DNA from 3 places in the Streptomyces sp. NBC_00377 genome. Region 3 is predicted to be linked to each of the others. Evidence: predicted binding sites of a transcription regulator. Region 3 holds the regulator's gene; each other region holds the start of a gene.
What was found. Region 3 encodes HrcA, which represses chaperone genes, less so after heat shock. Its sites were predicted from a motif close to TTNGCACTCNGNNNNNCNGAGTGCNAA; they were not measured.
Positions count from the first base shown of each region.

Region 1: groES (co-chaperone GroES) is a predicted target of HrcA. The motif match lies at 3,456-3,482, and genes of this name have one in related genera.
Region 2: groL (chaperonin GroEL) is a predicted target of HrcA. The motif match lies at 5,717-5,743, and genes of this name have one in related genera.

Region 1 covers NZ_CP107958.1:3,750,146-3,756,978, reverse strand. The annotation lists gene OHS71_RS16765 (RNA polymerase sigma factor) at 1-33, shown strand, start outside; gene OHS71_RS16760 (THUMP-like domain-containing protein) at 89-1,261, opposite strand; gene OHS71_RS16755 (polysaccharide deacetylase family protein) at 1,421-2,365, shown strand; gene OHS71_RS16750 (polysaccharide deacetylase family protein) at 2,413-3,273, shown strand; gene groES (co-chaperone GroES) at 3,627-3,935, shown strand; gene groL (chaperonin GroEL) at 4,047-5,672, shown strand; gene OHS71_RS16735 (ester cyclase) at 5,796-6,503, opposite strand; gene OHS71_RS16730 (SDR family NAD(P)-dependent oxidoreductase) at 6,594-6,833, opposite strand, start outside.
Region 2 covers NZ_CP107958.1:5,052,674-5,059,506, reverse strand. The annotation lists gene OHS71_RS22765 (metallophosphoesterase family protein) at 1-299, opposite strand, end outside; gene OHS71_RS22760 (NADH:flavin oxidoreductase) at 354-1,481, opposite strand; gene OHS71_RS22755 (glycerophosphodiester phosphodiesterase) at 1,804-2,694, shown strand; gene OHS71_RS22750 (class I SAM-dependent methyltransferase) at 2,699-3,451, shown strand; gene groL (chaperonin GroEL) at 3,933-5,555, opposite strand; gene OHS71_RS22740 (cold-shock protein) at 5,902-6,108, opposite strand; gene OHS71_RS22735 (MoaD/ThiS family protein) at 6,589-6,833, opposite strand, start outside.
Region 3 covers NZ_CP107958.1:6,081,456-6,088,288, reverse strand. The annotation lists gene OHS71_RS27065 (nitronate monooxygenase) at 1-570, opposite strand, end outside; gene dnaJ (molecular chaperone DnaJ) at 772-1,908, opposite strand; gene hrcA (heat-inducible transcriptional repressor HrcA) at 1,909-2,925, opposite strand; gene OHS71_RS27050 (MBL fold metallo-hydrolase) at 3,086-3,829, shown strand; gene OHS71_RS27045 (DUF3097 domain-containing protein) at 3,861-4,721, shown strand; gene hemW (radical SAM family heme chaperone HemW) at 4,799-6,031, opposite strand; gene OHS71_RS27035 (Dyp-type peroxidase) at 6,140-6,833, opposite strand, start outside.

The DNA.
Region 1 (6,833 bases), 2.3 Mb from region 3:
GCGGAGTCAGCGGAGTCGGCTGACCGCTACTGATCGGCGGCAGCCAGGCGGTCGCCTCGCAGGAGGACGGCTGACGGCCTGAACGGCGTCAGGCGGTGGCGGGCTTCCCGATCAGCATGGTCGGGGCGCCCGCCACTCGGGTGAGGAACACCGTCGCCGCCTCGGAGCCCTGCGGCTTGGGCAGCACCTTCTTGCGCAGTTCCTCCGGCTCCACGGCCGACCCCCGTTTCTTCACGGTCAGGATCCCCACCCCCCGCTCGCGCAGCAGCGCCTTCAGCTTCTTCACGTTGAAGGGGAGCCGGTCGGTGATCTCGTAGGCGGTGGCGTGCGGGGTGGGGCGCAGGGCGTCGGCGGTGACGTAGGCGATGGTCGCGTCGATCAGCCCGCCCTCCAGCTCCCGGGCCACGTCGGCGACCAGATGGGCCCGGATGACGGCGCCGTCGGGCTCGTACAGATACCGCCCGACCGGCCGGACGTCCGGGTCGGGCAGCCCGCCGCCGAGCAGGGTCCGGGGCCCCGGCAGCAGGGTGGCCCGGACGGCCCCCGGCTCGGTCCCGAACCACAGCACCGCCTCCTTCACGTCCCCGCCGTCCGAGATCCACTCGGCCTCGGCCTCGGCGGGGATCGCCTCGTGCGGCACGCCGGGCGCGATCTTCAGGGCGGCGCGCGGGGCGGCGAGGGCGGCGCCGACCGCCCAGGACAGCGGAGGCGAGTACGCCTCGGGGTCGAAGATGCGTCCCCGGCCTCCTCTGCGCGCCGGATCGACGAAGACGGCGTCGTAGCCGCCGGTGTCCACCTCGGTGACGTCCGCCTCCCGCACCTCGATCAGTCCGCTCAGCCCCAGTGCGTCGGCGTTCGCGCGCGCCGCCTCCGCCGTGGCCGGGTCCCGGTCCACGGCCAGCACCCTGATCCCGGCCCGGGCGAGCGCGATCGCGTCGCCGCCGATCCCGCAGCACAGGTCGGCCACCGAGGTCACGCCGAGCGCCTTCATCCGCTCGGCCCGGTACCCGGCGACACTCGCCCGCGTCGACTGCTCCACCCCGTTCGGCGTGAAGAACATCCGCTCCGCGTCCTCGGCCCCGAACTTCACCACCGCCCGCTGCCGCAGTCTGGCCTGGCCGAGGGCCGCGGACACCAGGTCGGCGGGGTGCTCGCGGCGCAGCCGGGTGGCGACGGCGAGTTCGTCGGCGGGCGCGGTGCCACGCACCGCGTCGAGGAGGGCACGGCCCTGGGGGGTGAGCAGCGGAGCGAGGACGTTCACCCCTTCATTGTCGGCCCGCCGCCCGCCCCGCCCGGCCAGGGGGTCCTGTCGGCCGGGCGGGAGCCGCCGGTCGTACCTGTGGGCCAGTCGGTGGACGGTGGCTGTCCGGCGGCGGTGTCGGGTCGGGTTCCGGGGCGGTGGCTGCGATGATCCGGCGCCATGAGATCTGTCGTACTAAATGATGAAAGGCCCGGGCGTACGGCATTCCGGAGTGTGCTCGTCGTCCTCGCGCTGGCCGGCATCGCCTCGGGCTGCGCGGGAGGCGGAGAGGGCGGCCGCTCGGCCCGCCCCGCGGCGGGTCAGCAGCCCAGGAAGGCGGCACCCCCCGAGGCGCCGCCCGCCCGCGCCCTGCACTCGTACGCCACGAGGCTCCGCGCCGCGCACCGGGCCAGGGTCGCCGCGGCGAAGCGCTGGGGCCTGAGGGCGGTCCCGCTGACACCCCCGGCGCCGCCCGTGCACAAGCCGGAGATCACCACGCGCAAGGGCTTCGAGGTCGACGGTCACGAGGAACTCGGCCTCCCGCCGGTCTTCACCACCGTCCCGACCGAGGACCGGGTCGTTTTCCTCACCGTCGACGACGGCGCCGAGAAGGACCCGGCGTTCCTGCGCATGATGAGCGAGCTGGAGATCCCGTACACCGCCTTCCTCAGCGACTATCTGATCAAGGATGACTACGGCTACTTCAAGAAGATGCAGGACACGGGCGTGTCCCTGAACAACCACACCCTCCACCACCCCTACCTGCCCGCCCTCTCCTATGCGCGCCAGAAGTACGAGATCTGCGGCATGCAGCGCGTGATCGAGAAGCGCTACGGCACGCGCCCGACCCTCTTCCGGCCGCCTTTCGGCAACTATGACCGGGACACCCTGCGGGCAGCGAAGACCTGCGGTGTGCGCTACGCCCCGCTCTGGGACGAGGAGGTCTTCGTCGACCACTGGGAGTACCGCGAGGGGGATCGGAGCCTCCACCCGGGGGACATCGTCCTGACTCATTTCCGCGGCCGCGGCGACTGGAAGGGCACGATGCCCGGGATGGTCCGCCGTTTTCTGAACAAGGTCACGGCCAAGGGCTACGCGGTGGCCCGACTGGAGGACTACCTGTGAGGGACATGCGGACGGCACGGACGGCGCGGGTGAAGCCGGCGGCGCCGATGACGCGCACGGCACCGGTGGCATCGAAGAGGCCGAGGCGGCCGCCGGCCTCCCTGATCCTGGCCGCCGTCACGGCATTCGCGGCCCTGGCCACTCTGGCGACGGGCTGTGCCCAGTCCGTCGACCCCATCGAACGGCTGGGAAAGAAGGCCGCCGCCGGAGTCGGGCCGCACCGCCCGACCGGGCAGGAGGCGTACCGCCGCTGGGGCCTTGCGGGCCCCCTGGCTCCCGCGCCGCGCCATCCGGCCCGCTCCCTGGCGGGCAGTCCGGGAGCGGCCTTCCCCCCGGTCGTCGACCACGTCCCGACCGCCGACCGCGTCGTCTTCCTCACCTACGACGACGGCGCCGAACGCGACCCCCGCTTCGTCGACATGGTCCGCGAACTGCGCCTTCCGGTGAGCATGTTCCTCACGGACAGCGTGGTGGGCCCGGGTTACGCCCACTTCGCCCGCCTCCGGTCCGTCGGCGCGAGCATCCAGAACCACACCCTGGACCACCCGGCCCTGCGCGGCCTGCCGTACGCCGGCCAGCGCGCCGAGATCTGCGGTCAGCAGGACAAACTCCGGTCCCGCTTCGGGGTGCGCCCCCGCCTCTTCCGCCCGCCCTACGGCGCCTATGACACGACCACCCGACGCGCCGCCGCCGACTGCGGCCTCGCGGCCGTCGTCCTGTGGCGCGCCTCGATGGGCCCCGCCGGCCTCACCTACGCCCACGGGCCGCGTCGTCTCCACCCCGGCGACATCATCGCCGTGGCCCCGGACGAGACGACGGGCTCGGGCCTGCGGGAACGCACGACGCGCCTGCTGCGACGGGTACAGGAGCAGGGCCTGACGGTGGCCAGGCTGGAGGACTACGTCTGAGAGCCGGGGGTCTGTCTTTTCAGCCCGTCGGGGGGCTCCCCCCGGGTGAGTCCGAGGACGAGGCCCGTTCAGGGCCGAAGCGGGGGCCGAAGGACGGCAGCCGCCGGTGCGGACTCGCGCGGGCCCACAACGGCGAATGGGCCACTCACCCAAGCTGAAATCCGGCCGACGCGCCGCGCGCATTGGCACTCCGCTTGACCGAGTGCTAATCGCAGTCATAGTCTCGCTCCTGGCACTCCCCACTGGAGAGTGCCAACAGCGACGGGCAGGTCCGGCACCCGCGACGACGGATCCACCTGGTCGCCACCTCAGACAATCAGCCCCGTGAGATCTCCGAAGGGGGAGGTCGGATCGTGACGACCACCAGCTCCAAGGTTGCCATCAAGCCGCTCGAGGACCGCATTGTGGTCCAGCCGCTCGACGCCGAGCAGACCACCGCCTCTGGCCTGGTCATCCCGGACACCGCGAAGGAGAAGCCCCAGGAGGGCGCAGTCCTCGCGGTGGGCCCGGGTCGCTTCGAGAACGGCGAGCGCCTGCCGCTCGACGTCAAGGTCGGCGACGTCGTCCTGTACAGCAAGTACGGCGGCACCGAGGTGAAGTACAACGGCGAGGAGTACCTCGTCCTCTCGGCCCGCGACGTGCTCGCGATCATCGAGAAGTAATTCACCCAGTTTTGCAGTGAACTGCGCTCCTGGCCCCGCGTCTTTGTGAAGCCGGGTGCTGGGGGCGCAGTTCGTTTCTCCCACGCTTTCCGAGAGGGCTGAACCGCTCCCATGGCGAAGATCCTGAAGTTCGACGAGGACGCCCGTCGCGCCCTCGAGCGCGGCGTCAACAAGCTTGCCGACACGGTCAAGGTGACGATCGGCCCCAAGGGCCGCAACGTCGTCATCGACAAGAAGTTCGGCGCCCCCACCATCACCAACGACGGTGTCACGATCGCCCGTGAGGTCGAGCTCGACGACCCGTACGAGAACCTCGGCGCGCAGCTGGTGAAGGAGGTGGCGACCAAGACCAACGACATCGCGGGTGACGGTACGACCACCGCCACCGTGCTCGCCCAGGCCCTGGTCCGCGAGGGCCTGAAGAACGTCGCCGCGGGTGCCTCCCCGGCCGCCCTGAAGAAGGGCATCGACGCCGCGGTCAAGGCGGTCTCCGAGGAGCTCCTCGCCACCGCCCGCCCGATCGACGAGAAGTCCGACATCGCGGCCGTCGCCGGTCTGTCCGCCCAGGACAGCCAGGTCGGCGAGCTCATCGCCGAGGCGATGGACAAGGTCGGCAAGGACGGTGTCATCACCGTCGAGGAGTCCAACACCTTCGGTCTGGAGCTGGACTTCACCGAGGGCATGGCCTTCGACAAGGGCTACCTGTCGCCGTACTTCGTGACGGACCAGGAGCGCATGGAGGCCGTCCTCGAGGACCCCTACATCCTCATCAACCAGGGCAAGATCTCCTCCATCGCCGACCTGCTGCCGCTGCTGGAGAAGGTCATCCAGACCAACTCCTCCCGGCCGCTGCTGATCATCGCCGAGGACGTCGAGGGCGAGGCCCTGTCGACCCTGGTCGTGAACAAGATCCGCGGCACCTTCAACGCGGTCGCCGTCAAGGCCCCGGGCTTCGGTGACCGCCGCAAGGCGATGCTCCAGGACCTCGCGGTCCTCACCGGCGCCACCGTCATCTCCGAGGAGGTCGGCCTCAAGCTCGACCAGGTCGGCGTCGACGTGCTCGGCTCCGCCCGCCGCGTCACCGTCACCAAGGACGACACCACGGTCGTCGACGGCGCCGGCGACTCCTCCGAGGTTCAGGGCCGCATCAGCCAGATCAAGGCCGAGATCGAGAACACCGACTCCGACTGGGACCGCGAGAAGCTCCAGGAGCGCCTCGCGAAGCTGGCCGGCGGCGTGTGCGTGATCAAGGTCGGCGCCGCCACCGAGGTGGAGCTGAAGGAGAAGAAGCACCGTCTGGAGGACGCCATCTCCGCGACCCGCGCCGCGGTCGAGGAGGGCATCGTCTCCGGTGGTGGCTCCGCTCTGGTCCACGCCGCCAAGGTGCTCGAGGGCGGCCTGGGCAAGACCGGCGACGAGGCCACCGGTGTCGCCGTGGTCCGCCGCGCCGTCGTCGAGCCGCTGCGCTGGATCGCCGAGAACGCGGGCCTCGAGGGCTACGTCATCACCTCCAAGGTCGCCGAGCTCGACAAGGGCCAGGGCTTCAACGCCGCGACCGGCGAGTACGGCGACCTGGTCAAGGCCGGCGTCATCGACCCGGTCAAGGTCACCCGCTCCGCCCTGGAGAACGCCGCCTCCATCGCCTCCCTCCTCCTGACGACCGAGACCCTCGTCGTCGAGAAGAAGGAAGAGGAAGAGCCGGCCGCAGCGGGCCACGGCCACGGCCACTCCCACTGACGCAACACCTCACCGCCGCCGTCCCGGGCTCTGAACACCGGCCCGGGCCGGCACGCACGGCAGCAACGAGGCCCGGCACCCCTGCGGACAAGGGGTGCCGGGCCTCGGCGTTCCGGACGGCGGCTACTGCGCCAGCTCGTCCAGCGCCCCGAGTTGTTCCATCAGTCCCAGCCGGTCGTACTGCCACCAGGCTTCGACGATCTTTCCGTCCTCCCTGCACCGGAAGATGGTCGTTCCGGTCATGGACACCTGCTTACCGGTGGCCGGGATCCCCATGAAGTCGCCCTTGTGGGTGCCGCTCCAGGTCCACCGGTTGCACACGCGGTCGCCCTGCTCGATCTGGTCCTCGAGGGAGAAGGCGAAGTCGAAGCCGCCCCGCCACATCTCGATCTCCCGGCGCATCGCGTCCATCCCCATGGTGTCCTGCTCGTTGGACGGGTCGTGGTCGTGGTACTCCTCGGCCAGCAGGCCGTCCAGCGGCGGCAGCGCGCCCCGGGTCCCGACCGTCTCGAAGAACCGCCGCGCCGTCTCGGCGTACAGCTGCTCGTCCCGTACGACGTCGAGATCCGTGAAGGTCGGCATCTCGTCGCACAGGGCCACCAGCTCCCGGAAGACCTTGTCGGTCTCCGGAAGGTTCGAGTTCCGCATCGCCTCCTCGTACGACGGGAACTCCACGATCTCGATGAAGTGCGACGCGTCGGAGCGGTCCTTGCCGACCACCGCGTGCGTCGCGGTCCGCTTGCCCCTGGTCTGCTCGACCCATGTGTCCATCAGCCGGTCCATCTCGTCGAACCGGCTGGTCCTGCAGTCGATGAGCTGTACGAACGTCATGACGCCGCCTCCGGCCCCCCTGGATCCGGTCCCCGTCACGCCCATTTTCTCACCGGAGCGCCGACGTCACCCGTCCACCGCGGACTCCCGCTACCGGGGCCCGTACTTCCGGCCCGTCCTCGAGCTGATCCCGCCGAGCAACGAGCGGGGCGTCACCTTCACCAGACCCATCAGCGCCTTGTAGCGCGGGTCGGGGATCGACAGCGACTTCCCGCGCGCCAGGTCGTGCAGCGCCGCCGCGACCAGCTTGTCCGCGTCCAGCCACATCCAGCCCGGGATGTTGTCCGTGCCCATGCCGGCCCGCGCGTGGAACTCCGTGCGCACGAACCC
Region 2 (6,833 bases), 1.0 Mb from region 3:
TCCGGGTGCCCGCTGCCCAGCACCTTCGTGAAGGCGGACCGCTCGTCGTGGTTGCCGGTGGTGTAGAAAACGGGCGCGTCGAGGGAGCGCGCGAAACCGCCGATGAGCTCCCGTACGGTCGTGTAAGCCTCCACCGAGCCGTCGTCGGCGAGGTCGCCGGTGACGACGACCGCGTCCACGCCCCGCTGGTGACGGAGTTCGCCGAGGAGGAACCGCAGGGAGTCGGCAGCGTCGACGCGAGCGCCCTCGGGACCGTCGACGCGGCCGATGTGGGTGTCCGAGAGATGCAGGATTCTCATCTCCCGGACCCTACCCGCGAGTTGACGCTCAGCTCGAGGTGTACGGCGTGTGGCTCAGCTGAGGGTGCGCAGCGCGGCGGCGTCGAAGGGCTTCAGCTCGTCGAGGCGGCCGTCGAGCACCTTGGCCGCCCACTCCGGGTCCTGGAGCAGCGCGCGGCCGACGGCCACCATGTCGAACTCGTCGCGCTCCAGCCGGTCGAGGAGGTCGTCGATGCCCTTGACCGGGGCGCCCTCGCCCGCGAAGCCCCTCAGGAACTCACCGTCGAGGCCGACCGAGCCGACCGTGATGGCGGGCTTGCCGGTGATCTTCTTCGTCCAGCCCGCGAGGTTGAGGTCGGAGCCGTCGAACTCCGGGAGCCAGTAGCGGCGGGTGGACGCGTGGAAGGCGTCGACGCCGGCCGCGGCGAGCGGCGCGAGGATGGCCTCCAGTTCCTCCGGGGTCTCGGCGAGCCGGGCGTCGTACGCCTCCTGCTTCCACTGCGAGTAGCGGAAGATGACGGGGAACTCGGCGGAGACGGTCTCGCGTACGGCGGCCACGACCTCGGCGGCGAACTTCGCACGGGCCACGGCGTCGCCGCCGTAGGCGTCGGTACGGCGGTTGGTGCCGGCCCACAGGAACTGGTCGAGGAGGTAGCCGTGGGCGCCGTGGAGCTCGACACCGTCGAAGCCGATGCGCTCGGCGGCGGCCGCGGCCTCGGCGAACGCGCCGATGACGTCGTCCAAATCGCGCTGGGTCATCGCCTTGCCGGCGCCCTCGGTGCCGTCCAGCCGGACACCGGAGGGGCCGACGGCGGGAGCGTCCGCGTACGGCGGCTCGCCCTGGCTGCGCACCATCCCGATGTGCCACAGCTGCGGCACGATCGTCCCGCCGCCCGCGTGCACCGCCTCGGCGACCTTCGCCCAGCCCGCGAGCTGCTCCGCACCGTGGAACCGGGGCACCCGGTCGCTCTGCCCCGCGGAGTCGTGCCCGACGTACGTCCCCTCGGTGACGATGAGACCGACACCGGCGGCGGCCCGACGGCCGTAGTACGACACGACGTCCTCGCCGGGAATGCCGCCCGGGGAGAACATGCGCGTCATGGGCGCCATGGCGATGCGGTTCGGAACCGTCAGCCCGTTGATCGACACCGGGCGGGAGAGGATCTCGGCGGCGCGCGAAGCGACGGGCGGCGTGATGCTCACGTGGGGACTCCTCGGGATGATGGACCGCTGGGTATGTGCACATGCATTGAGTGCTCTGTACGACAACCCCCTCGGTGACGCCGCCATTCCGGCCGCCCGGCGAACCTCCTGTGATCCCGCACACCCGCAGCCACCCGGCCGCGCGGCCCTGACCGCCCTCTCCACCCCCATCCGTTTCCTAACTTTTCATGGAGACTTCGCCCGCCGTTCCGCACGGTTCCCGCAGCTCCTCGCATGGCGCACCAGCGCTGGGCACACCCGCGCCGACCTGCCAAAACTCGTGGTGACACCGGCCCGAAAGCCCTGAAAGGCACCCACACCCATGCCCAAAAGCGCGTTCACCACGACGTCGACCGTCCTCGCCCTGTCCCCCTGCCTCCTCTCCCTCTCCCTCCTCGCCCCCGTCGCGCACGCGGACACCGCCGCCCCCGTCGTCATCGGTCATCGCGGGGCCGCCGGGCTGGCCCCCGAAAACACCCTGGAGGCCGTCGACCGCGCCGACCGGGCGGGAATCGACTGGGTCGAGGTGGACGTGCAGCGCACCAAGGACGGCGTACTGGTCCTCATGCACGACCAGGACCTGGTCCGTACGACCGACGCCCGCACTGTCTTCCCCGGGCGCGCCCCCTGGAAGGTCGACGGCTTCACCATGGCCGAACTGGGCAGGCTCCGCGCGGGCGCCTCGCGCGAGTGGAAGGGCTCCCGGTACGAGGCCGCCCGCGTCCCCACCCTCGGACAGCTCCTGGACCGCCTGGACCGCAACAATCAGGGCCTCGTCCTGGAGGTGAAATGGCCGGCCAACCACCCCGGCATCACCCTGGACATCCTGCGCGTCCTCGACCGCAAGGGCTGGCTCGACGGCCACCACGTCAACAACCGCCTCTACGCCATCAGTTTCCAGGCCGCCGCCCTCAAGGAGATCCGCGCCCGGCGGCCCGACATCAGACTCGGCATCTGCACCGAGCAGAAACCGACATCCGACGAGCTGGCGTCGTACGCGAAGTTCGTCGACGTGATCAACCCGGAGCACCACACCGCCACCGCGGGCCTCGTGAACCGCGCCCACGCCCTCAAGGGCCCGCACGGCAAGCCCTTGAAGGTCTGGCCGTACACGGTGAACACCTCCGCCCAGGCCCGCCGCCTCCGAGACCAGCAGGTGGACGGCTTCACCAGCGATGTCCCCGACCTGATGAGGAAGGAGCTCGGACAATGACCGCATGAGAAATCGCGCACTGGTCCCGGCCGGCGACCTCGAGCAGTCCTCCGTGGCCGCCAACAACACGATGAACCGCGAGCGCGGCCTCACCGGGGTGAACAGCTACGCCCGCGAACTGGGCCTGGACCTCCTGGCCCGCCTCGCGCACCGCCCCGCACCCTCCTGGCTGGACCTGTGCAGCGGCGAGGGCCGCGCCCTGCGGGAGGCCGCCCCGGCCCTGCCCGCCGACGCGGTCCTCACGGCCGTGGACCTCGTGGGCCCGCTCGTCCCGACACCCACCCCCGCCGCCATGGAGGAGGTGATCGCCTCCGTCTCCTCCTGGACCCCGGCCCGCACCTACGACCTGATCACCTGCGTACACGGCCTGCACTACGTCGGCGACCAGCTCGGCCTGCTCACCCGTGCCGCCTCCTGGCTGGCCGAGGACGGCCTGCTGGCCGCGCACTTCGACCCCGAGTCGATACGCCATGCCGACGGGTCGACGGCCGCGAAGGCCGCGGTGTCGGCCCTGCGCGCGGCGGGCTACGAGTACAGCCCTCGTCACCACCGCCTCACGCTCCACGGCGGCCGCCCCGTACGGCTCCCCTTCCACTACCTCGGCGCCGACCCGTCCGCCGGCCCCAACTACACGGGCCAGCCCGCCATCGCCTCCTACTACACCTCCGTTGCCGAGACCGTGGTCAGGGCTCAGCCTTCCGGGCGTTTCGGCCCGGAAGGTCCGTCACATCACCGGGGCGTCAACGGCTCGGCTTGAGTACGGTCTCTCGTTTCTGTTTCTCCCACCGCTTCGACGGCTTCTCTCCGGTGCGCCGGTCGGGGCCGGCCCAGCCCCGTCCCCGTCCGCGGCTCCAAGGCCCCCTCGGCCCGACGCTCGCGTTCCGGGCGGAGGCATGGTCCGCGTTCGTGGAGAACCTCAAGGTCGGCTGATCCGCACCCGCCCCGAAGCTCAAGCGTCCAGCTCCGAGCCCCGGGGTCCCGGGACATCCGGAAGCCCTGCCGGGAGGCGTGTGCCGCCGCTGTCGCGGCGAGCGCACACCCCCACACCCCCCTGCACTCCTGCACGCCCCCGCGATCCATGCCCGTGTGGAGGAGATCCGGGCCGCCATGTCCCTGAAACGACAGGAGAGGACACCCGTATGACGGCTCCTACGGTCCGAAACGCCCGAGGGCGGCACCCCCCGTTTCCGGGAAGTGCCGCCCTCGGTCGAAGGACAGGCGATCAACCGTCAGGTCGATCAGAAGTCCATGTCACCGCCCGGCATGCCGCCGCCGGCCGGCGCGGACGCCTTCTCCGGCTTGTCGGCGATGACGGCCTCGGTGGTGAGGAACAGCGCGGCGATGGAGGCCGCGTTCTGCAAGGCAGAGCGCGTGACCTTCGCCGGGTCGATGATGCCTTCGGCGATCATGTCGACGTACTCGCCGGTCGCGGCGTTCAGGCCGTGGCCGATGGGCAGGTTGCGGACCTTCTCGACGACGACGCCACCCTCGAGACCACCGTTGACGGCGATCTGCTTGAGCGGGGCCTCGAGCGCGATGCGCACGGCGTTGGCGCCGGTCGCCTCGTCACCCTCGAGCTCCAGCTTCTCGAAGACGGCGGACGCCTGGATGAGCGCCACGCCACCACCGGCGACGATGCCCTCCTCGACGGCGGCCTTCGCGTTGCGGACGGCGTCCTCGATGCGGTGCTTGCGCTCCTTGAGCTCCACCTCGGTGGCGGCGCCGGCCTTGATGACCGCGACACCGCCGGCGAGCTTCGCCAGGCGCTCCTGGAGCTTCTCGCGGTCGTAGTCCGAGTCGCTGTTCTCGATCTCGGCGCGGATCTGGTTGACCCGGCCGGCGACCTGGTCCGAGGAGCCGGCACCGTCGACGATGGTGGTCTCGTCCTTGGTGATGACGACCTTGCGGGCCTTGCCGAGCAGGTCGAGGGTCGTGTTCTCGAGCTTGAGACCGACCTCCTCGGAGATGACCTCGCCACCGGTGAGGATGGCGATGTCGTTCAGCATCGCCTTGCGGCGGTCGCCGAAGCCCGGGGCCTTGACCGCGACGGACTTGAAGGTCCCGCGGATCTTGTTGACGACCAGCGTGGACAGGGCCTCGCCCTCGACGTCCTCGGCGATGATCAGCAGCGGCTTGCCCGACTGCATGACCTTCTCCAGGAGCGGGAGCAGGTCCTTGACGTTGGCGATCTTGGAGTTCGCGATCAGGATGTACGGGTCGTCGAGGACGGCCTCCATACGCTCCATGTCGGTGGCGAAGTACGCCGAGATGTAGCCCTTGTCGAAGCGCATACCCTCGGTGAGCTCCAGCTCCAGACCGAAGGTCTGGGACTCCTCGACGGTGATGACGCCTTCCTTGCCGACCTTGTCCATGGCCTCGGCGATGAGCTCGCCGATCTGGGTGTCGGCGGCGGAGATGGAGGCCGTGGAAGCGATCTGCTCCTTGGTCTCGACATCCTTGGCCTGCTCGAGCAGGGCGCCGGAGACGGCCTCGACGGCCTTCTCGATACCGCGCTTGAGGGCCATCGGGTTGGCGCCGGCGGCTACGTTGCGCAGGCCTTCCTTGACCAGGGCCTGGGCGAGGACGGTCGCGGTGGTCGTACCGTCACCGGCGACGTCGTCCGTCTTCTTGGCGACTTCCTTGACCAGCTCGGCGCCGATCTTCTCGTACGGGTCCTCGAGCTCGATCTCCTTGGCGATGGAGACACCATCGTTGGTGATCGTGGGGGCGCCCCACTTCTTCTCGAGGACGACGTTGCGGCCCTTGGGGCCGAGCGTCACCTTCACGGCGTCCGCGAGCTGGTTCATGCCGCGCTCGAGGCCGCGCCGTGCCTCCTCGTCGAACGCGATGATCTTGGCCATGTGAAGTGGTCCTCCCGGACTGGGGTGGATTGCTCCGGACCGCGCTGGCGCCCGCGACGGACGGCTCGCCGGCCTCGTGGTTCCTTGCCCCACCTGGCCTGCGGGCCTCACCGACCCGGTCCTCGTTGTCACTCTCACCTTCAGAGTGCTAACGCCAATGATTAGCACTCGACCCATGAGAGTGCAAGCGCCTCCGCCGGAACGGGGTCCTTCCGGACACTCGCCGGGGGCGTCTCGCGGTCGCCTCCAGGACCACCCCGGGACAGACCGAAGGGCTCGCCCCCCGTGGGGGTGCGAGCCCTTCGTCAGATGTACAGAAGAACGACGCTTTCAGTCGGCGCGTGCTTCAGCCGGTCGCGAGACGGACCATGTCCGCCTGCGGCCCCTTCTGACCCTGCGAGATCTCGAAATCGACCCGCTGACCCTCTTCCAGGGTGCGGTAGCCGTCCATCTGAATCGCGCTGTAGTGGACGAAAACATCCGCACCACCGTCGACCGCGATGAAGCCGTACCCCTTCTCCGCGTTGAACCATTTGACGGTGCCCTGAGCCATGCCTAACTCCCCTATTACTGGCCCTTGCACGGACCCACACTTCGCGGATCCGGGTCAGACCTCACCCCCCGGTTGGCTTGGGGGCGTGCGCCGGAACGCGTCGACCGCGGCTGAATGTATCTGTCCAACTGCCGTCTGCAACAGGTCAGTCGGACGAGAATTCCGGACGTACGGGATCCGGAATGTGGCGAGAATTCGCCTGAATTGAGGGCAAGTCGGGCCCCACAAAGGCCGCAAAAGCCACGAAAGAGGCGCACACTTTGGCTGCTTCTTGTCGGGCGCAGGGCGGAAAGAAAAGGCGCCGGAACCGGTGATCGGGACCGGGTTCCCCAACTGTACCGCGCTCAACCACACTGAATTGCCCCCTCCGCTTCTATCGCGGAGAGGGCAATTCGATGAACACTCGGTAATCACTGTTACCGACGGTTACTACCGGTGGGTACTACCAGCGGGTACCGACGGGCGCCGAACGGCCGTCCTTCAGCCGCCAGCGACCGCGGGAATGATGGAGATCCCCGCGCCGTCCGGAGTGGCCGTCTCAAGACCCTGCTCGAAGCGCACGTCGTCGTCGTTCACGTACACGTTGACGAACCGGCGCAGCTTGCCCTGGTCGTCCAGGACCCGGGCGGCGATGCCGGTGTGGTTCTTCTCCAGGTCGGAGATGACCTCGCCCAGGGTCGCCCCCTCGGCCTTCACCTCGGCGGCGCCACCCGTGTAGGTGCGAA
Region 3 (6,833 bases):
GGCCTCCACGCCCTGCACGATCACCGCGTCCGCGCCGGCCCGCTGCACCGCGAGGGCCTCCTCGGTGGTGGTCGCCGTGACCAGGGTGAACGTTCCCGCGCGCCGCAGGGAGTCCAGCACCTCGCCGCTCGGGACGCCGAAGTGGAACGACACCACCGGCACCGGGTTGTCGAGCAGCACCGCGAGCTTGGCGTCGTAACCGTCGTCACGGCCACTGTCGGGGTCGCCGAGTTCGGTCTCGTACCAGGCGGCCTCCCCGGCCAGCTGGTGGGCGTAGACCTCGACGGCACCGGCGGCGGGGAGGGCGGCGGCCGCTCCGGTGGAGCCGGCGCCCGCGCCGGAGTGCTCCGGCTGCGGCATGAAGAGGTTCACGCCGAAGGGGCGGCCGGTGAGGCTCCGCAGCTGCTTGATCTCCTGGTACAGACCGTCGGCCGTCTTGTACCCGGCGGCCAGGAACCCGAGCCCGCCGGCCTCGCACACGGCGGCCGCCAGCCGCGGGAGGGAGACACCGCCCGCCATGGGGGCCTGCACGATCGGATGCGGGAAGAGATCGGTCAGTGCGGAGGACATGACGGCATGTTGTCACGTCCTCCGAACAAGTCCGAATCGACCCTTCCCCTTGGCGCCGGGTGTCCTGTGCCGACGCTGCCGGCCTGCCCGGCGCTTGCGGACAAGGCCCTTCCGGGGCCGGAACGAGGGTCGCGTGACGCGGCCCCCGGGACGGGAGGGGGACAGGGCGGCGGGGACGAAAAGGCCCCCGCGCATCCACCGTCACCGCCCGTTGAACGCGTCCTTCAGCCGGGAGAACAGCCCCTGCTGCCCGGGCTGGAACTGCCCGGTGGGCCGCTCCTCGCCGCGCAGCTTGGCCAGCTCCCGCAGCACCCGCTCCTGCTCGGGATCGAGTTTGCTCGGCGTCTGGACCTCGACATGCACGATGAGGTCGCCACGCCCCCCGCCCCGCAGATGCGTGACGCCCCGGCCGTGCAGCGGGATCGACTGGCCGGACTGGGTGCCGGGCCGGATGTCGACCTCTTCCAGCCCGTCGAGGGTCTCCAGCGGCACCTTGGTGCCGAGGGCGGCCGCGGTCATCGGCAGCGTCACCGTGCAGTGCAGATCGTCGCCGCGCCGCTGGAACATGTTGTGCGGCAGCTCGTGGATCTCGACGTACAGGTCGCCGGCGGGGCCGCCGCCGGGGCCGACCTCGCCCTCGCCCGCGAGCTGGATCCGGGTGCCGTTGTCGACACCGGCCGGGATCTTCACGGTCAGTGTGCGACGCGAGCGCACCCGTCCGTCGCCCGCGCACTCCGGGCACGGGGTGGGCACCACGGTGCCGAAGCCCTGGCACTGCGGGCACGGCCGCGAGGTCATGACCTGCCCCAGGAAGGACCGCGTCACCTGCGACACCTCGCCGCGGCCGCGGCACATGTCACACGTCTGGGCCGTGGTGCCGGGGGCGGCGCCCTCGCCGCTGCACGTGGAGCAGACGATCGCCGTGTCGACCTGGAGGTCCTTGGTCGTGCCGAAGGCCGCCTCCTCGAGGTCGATCTCCAGCCGGATCATCGCGTCCTGGCCGCGCCGGGTGCGCGAGCGCGGGCCGCGCTGCGACGCCGTGCCGAAGAACGCGTCCATGATGTCGGAGAAGTTGCCGAAGCCACCGGCTCCGAAGCCGCCCGCACCGGCGCCGCCCGACTGCGACAGCGGGTCGCCGCCGAGGTCGTAGACCTGCTTCTTCTGCGGATCCGACAACACCTCGTAAGCGGCGTTGATCTCCTTGAACCGCTCCTGGGTCTTCGGATCGGGGTTGACGTCCGGGTGCAGCTCGCGTGCGAGCCGCCGGAAGGCCTTCTTGATCTCTTCCTGCGACGCATCACGGCGCACGCCGAGAACGGCGTAGTAGTCCGTGGCCACTTACGACTCCGCCAGGATCTGTCCGACGTACCGTGCCACCGCTCGTACCGCTCCCATCGTTCCCGGGTAATCCATGCGGGTCGGTCCGACCACGCCCAGCTTGGCGAGTGCTTCGCCGCCCGAACCGTAGCCGACCGACACCACGGAAGTGGAGTTGAGTCCCTCATAGGCGTTCTCGTGACCGATGCGTACGGTCATGCCCGAATCCCCCGCCTCGCCGAGGAGTTTGAGGAGCACGACCTGCTCCTCCAGTGCCTCCAGGACGGGCCGGATGGTGAGGGGAAAGTCATGTCCGAAGCGGGTGAGATTGGCGGTACCGCCGATCATCAGCCGCTCCTCGTTCTCCTCGACGAGCGTCTCCAGCAGGGTGGAGAGCACCGTCGTGACCGTGCCTCGGTCCTCGGCCTCGAAGGCGTCCGGCAGATCTTCCACCAGATGCGGCACGTCCGCGAACCGGCGGCCCGCGACCCGGCTGTTGAGCCGCGCGCGCAGATCCGCCAGCGAGGCCTCCCCGAAGGGTGCCGGGCAGTCCACCATCCGCTGCTCGACCCGCCCGGTGTCCGTGATCAGCACGAGCATCAGGCGCGCGGGGGCGAGCGAGAGAAGCTCCACGTGCCGCACGGTCGAACGGGTCAGGGACGGGTACTGCACGACGGCGACCTGCCGGGTGAGCTGCGCGAGCAGCCGTACGGTACGGGCCACCACGTCGTCGAGGTCGACGGCGCCGTCGAGGAAGTTCTGGATGGCCCGCCGCTCGGGACCGGTCATCGGTTTGACGCCGGCCAGCTTGTCGACGAACAGCCGGTAGCCCTTGTCGGTGGGGATCCGCCCGGCACTGGTGTGCGGCTGGGCGATGTACCCCTCGTCCTCCAGGGCGGCCATGTCGTTGCGGACCGTCGCCGGGGAGACACCGAGGCTGTGACGCTCGGTGAGCGCCTTCGACCCCACGGGTTCCTCGGTACCGACGTAGTCCTGGACGATGGCGCGCAGCACCTGGAGCCTGCGTTCACTCAGCATCGCGCACACACCTCCAGTGCAGTCGGTCCCGGTCCCCCGGGCGCCTCGCCTGGCACTCTTCACATCCGAGTGCCAGCGTTCCCCGGCCCAGTGTACGGCTGTGGGGTACACCCGGGGCAAGGTCGGCCCCTGCGCAGCGTCGTGGGGCTAGCGTCGCGGTATGACGGTGACTTGGGAAGAGCTCGGGTGGGAGCGGGTCGCGGCCGGGGTGGGACGGGTGCGGCTGCCGGGCTGGGACTGCACGGCGGGGCTGGTCGTCGGGGCGGGCGCGGTGCTGATGATCGACGCCGGATCGAGCCTGGCGGAGGGGGCGCGGCTGCGGGGGGAGGCCGAGGAACTGACCGGCTGCCGTGTGACCCATCTCGCGCTCACCCACCCCCATTTCGACCACGTGTTCGGGGCGGCGGCCTTCGCGGGCGCGGAGGTCTTCGGCGCGGTGGGCGTGGACACCGTGCGGGCCGAGGAGCTGCGGGCGGACGCGGTGCGCAACGGGCTCGACGAGACGGCGGCGACGGAAGCGGCGGACACGCTCGTCCGGCCCCGGCACCTCGTCTCCGGCGAGTGGACCCTCGATCTGGGCGGAGGCCGGCAGGTCCTGCTGGCGAACGTCGGACCCGGCCACACCGCCCACGACCTGGTGGTCCTGGTCCCCGGCACGCCCGGCGGCCCCGGAGCGCCCGGCACGCCCGAGACGGTGTTCTGCGGCGACCTGGTCGAGGAGTCCGGCGAGCCGCAGGCGGGGCCCGACGCCGTACCGTCCCACTGGCCCGCCGCCCTCGACCGCCTGCTCGCTCTCGGCGGTGAGGACGCGCTGTACGTGCCCGGTCACGGGGCGGTGGTCGACGCGGCCTTCGTGCGGGCCCAGCGGGACGCGCTGAGCTCCCGTTTCGGCGTGTCGCCCTGATCGCCCCCGGGCTTCTCCTATCGTCATCCGAATGCGCCCACCCGTCCCGCACCACCGCCCTTCGCACGGGGGCCCCACGGGCCCGCGGCCTCGGACGTACTCCGCCGACCTGACCCCTCCCTGGAAGAAGCCCGGGCCCGTTCCCGAGGTCGCGGCGGAGCCGGGCCTGGTGGTGGAGGAGCCCGGCACCGGGTTCTGCGGGGCGGTGATCCGCTGCGAGGCGGGCACGGTGACCCTGGAGGACCGCTTCGGCAAGCACCGGGTGTTCCCGCTGGAGCCGCGGGGCTTCCTGCTGGAGGGCCGGGTCGTGACGCTCGTCCGGCCGACGTCCTCGGCTCCGGTACGTCCCACCCGTACCGCCTCCGGTTCGGTCGCCGTCCCCGGCGCCCGCGCGCGGGTCGCCCGCGCCGGCCGCATCTACGTCGAGGGCCGCCACGACGCCGAGCTGGTCGAGAAGGTGTGGGGCGACGACCTGCGCGTCGAGGGCGTGGTCGTGGAGTACCTGGAGGGCGTGGACGACCTGCCGTCGATCGTCGCCGACTTCGCGCCGGGCCCGGACGCGAAGCTGGGCGTCCTGGTGGACCACCTCGTCCCCGGCACGAAGGAGTGGCGCATCGCGCGGGCGGTCACGAGCGAGCACGCCCTGGTCGTCGGCCACCCGTACATCGACATCTGGGAGGCGGTGAAGCCGTCGTCCGTCGGGATCGCGGCCTGGCCGCGGGTGCCGCACGGCCAGGACTGGAAGACGGGCGTGTGCCGGGCGCTGGGCTGGCCGGAGAACACCGGGGCGGTCTGGCAGGCGATCCTGAAGCGGGTGGGTTCCTACCGGGACCTCGAGCCGGAGCTGCTGGGGCGGGTCGAGGAACTGATCGACTTCGTGACCGTGTCCTGAGGCCCCTGGCCCTGGAGCCCCCGTCCCTGAAGCCTCTGCCCTGAAGCCCGCGTTCCTGCGGTCGAGGGCCCCGCGGTTCAGTCGACCAGGTCCCGTACCACCGCGTCCGCCAGCAGCCGCCCCCGCAGGGTGAGCACCGCGCGCCCCTCGTCGTAGGGGCCGCTGTCGAGCAGTCCGTCCGCCAGGGCCCGCCGCGACGACGCGAGCCCCTCCGGCCGCAGCAGGGCGAGCGGTACGCCCTCCCGCAGCCGCAGCTCCAGCAGGATCCGCTCCACGCGCCGGTCCTCGTCCGTCAGCAGCTCGCGTCCGGCGCCCGGGGAGCGGCCGTCGGCGAGCGCCGCCGCGTACGCCCCGGGGTGCTTGGCGTTCCACCAGCGCACCCCGCCCACGTGCGAATGCGCGCCCGGGCCCGCGCCCCACCAGTCGGCGCCGCGCCAGTAGAGCTCGTTGTGCAGACAGCGGCCGGCCTCGGAGGTGGCCCAGTTGGACACCTCGTACCACGCGTAACCCGCCGCGGAGAGGGTCTCCTCCGCGATCAGGTAGCGGTCGGCGTGGACGTCGTCGTCGGTCATCGGCACCTCGCCACGGCGGATCCGGCGGGCGAGCTGCGTGCCCTCCTCGACGATCAGCGCGTACGCCGAGACATGGTCGGGGCGGGCGCCCAGGGCGGCGTCCAGCGAGGCCCGCCAGTCGTCGTCCGACTCGCCAGGGGTGCCGTAGATCAGGTCCAGGTTGACGTGGTCGAAGCCCGCGGCCCGGGCCTCCGCCACACACCGCTCGGGCCGGCCGGGGGTGTGCGTGCGGTCGAGGACCTTCAGCACGTGCTGCCTGGCGCTCTGCATGCCGAAGGAGACCCGGTTGAAGCCGCCTTGGCGCAGGGTGGCCAGATAGGCGGGGTCGACGGACTCCGGGTTCGCCTCCGTCGTGACCTCCGCGTCCGCCGCGAGACCGAACTCGTCGCGGATCGCGCCCAGCATCCGTACGAGGTCGGCGGCGGGCAGCAGGGTCGGCGTGCCGCCGCCGACGAAGACCGTGCGGACCTCGCGCGGATCGTCGCCTAGGACCTTGCGGGCCAGGCGGACCTCGTCGATCAGGGTGTCGGCGTAGTTCTCGCGGGAGGCGAGGACACCGCCGGTGCCGCGCAGCTCGGTCGCCGTGTAGGTGTTGAAGTCGCAGTACCCGCAGCGGGTCGCGCAGTACGGGACGTGCAGATAGAACCCGAGGGGGCGGTCGGCGGCGCCGGTGAGCGCGTGCGCGGGGAGCGCGCCGTCGTCGGGGACCGGCTCGCCGTCGGGAAGTGCGGAAGGCATACCGCCCATTGTCCCGCACCCCCGCACCTTCCCCTGCCGACCGGCGTCCCGCCGGCCACCCCACCCGCTTCCGGCGGCATCCGTACACGCTCGGGGCGCCGTACACCCTCAGCCCAGCAGCTCCGCGCCCAGCGGCCGGCCGGCGCGGGCTCCCGGCAGGATGTACGCCACCGCCGAGCCCCGGGTCTCGGTGAAACCGCTCAGGTCGTCCTGGGCCGCCATCCGGCGCTGGACGCGGGCGAACAGCGCCGGGTCCCGCATGAACGCGAGGAACAGCAGACCCTGGTCGGCGGGGCCGTCGGCGTAGGAGTAGTTGCGGCGCAGCATCCGGGCTCCCGCGTCGAGGCGGGGGCTGACAGCCCGGACGTGGGAGCGCTCCGGGGTGACGTGAGCGCCCTGCGGTGTTCTGGCGGAGAGGTCGGCGTCGGCGTCCTCGGGGCCGTCGTCCAGCGGGCCGCCGGTCGACCGGCGGCGGCCGACGATCTCCTCCTGGCGGTGCACGGGGAGCCGCGCGAAGTCCTCGATGCGCAGATGCACCCGGCGTACGACGAGACAGGTGGCATGGCCCGACCACACCCAGCGTTCGCACTCCTCGGGGGTCGGGCCGGCTGACCCGTCCTTGAAGCCGATCAGGTTGCGCGGGGTGCCGCCGCCGTCGGGGGACGGGGGCAGGAAGCCGGCCTGCCGCCAGCGCGGCCACAGGGTCTCCCCGGCCAGCCGGGTCAGGCTCTCCGCGGTCGCCTCGGTGGCGTCCGCCGTGTCCGCGCAGAGCTGCACGAGCAGGTCACCGCCGCAGCGGGCG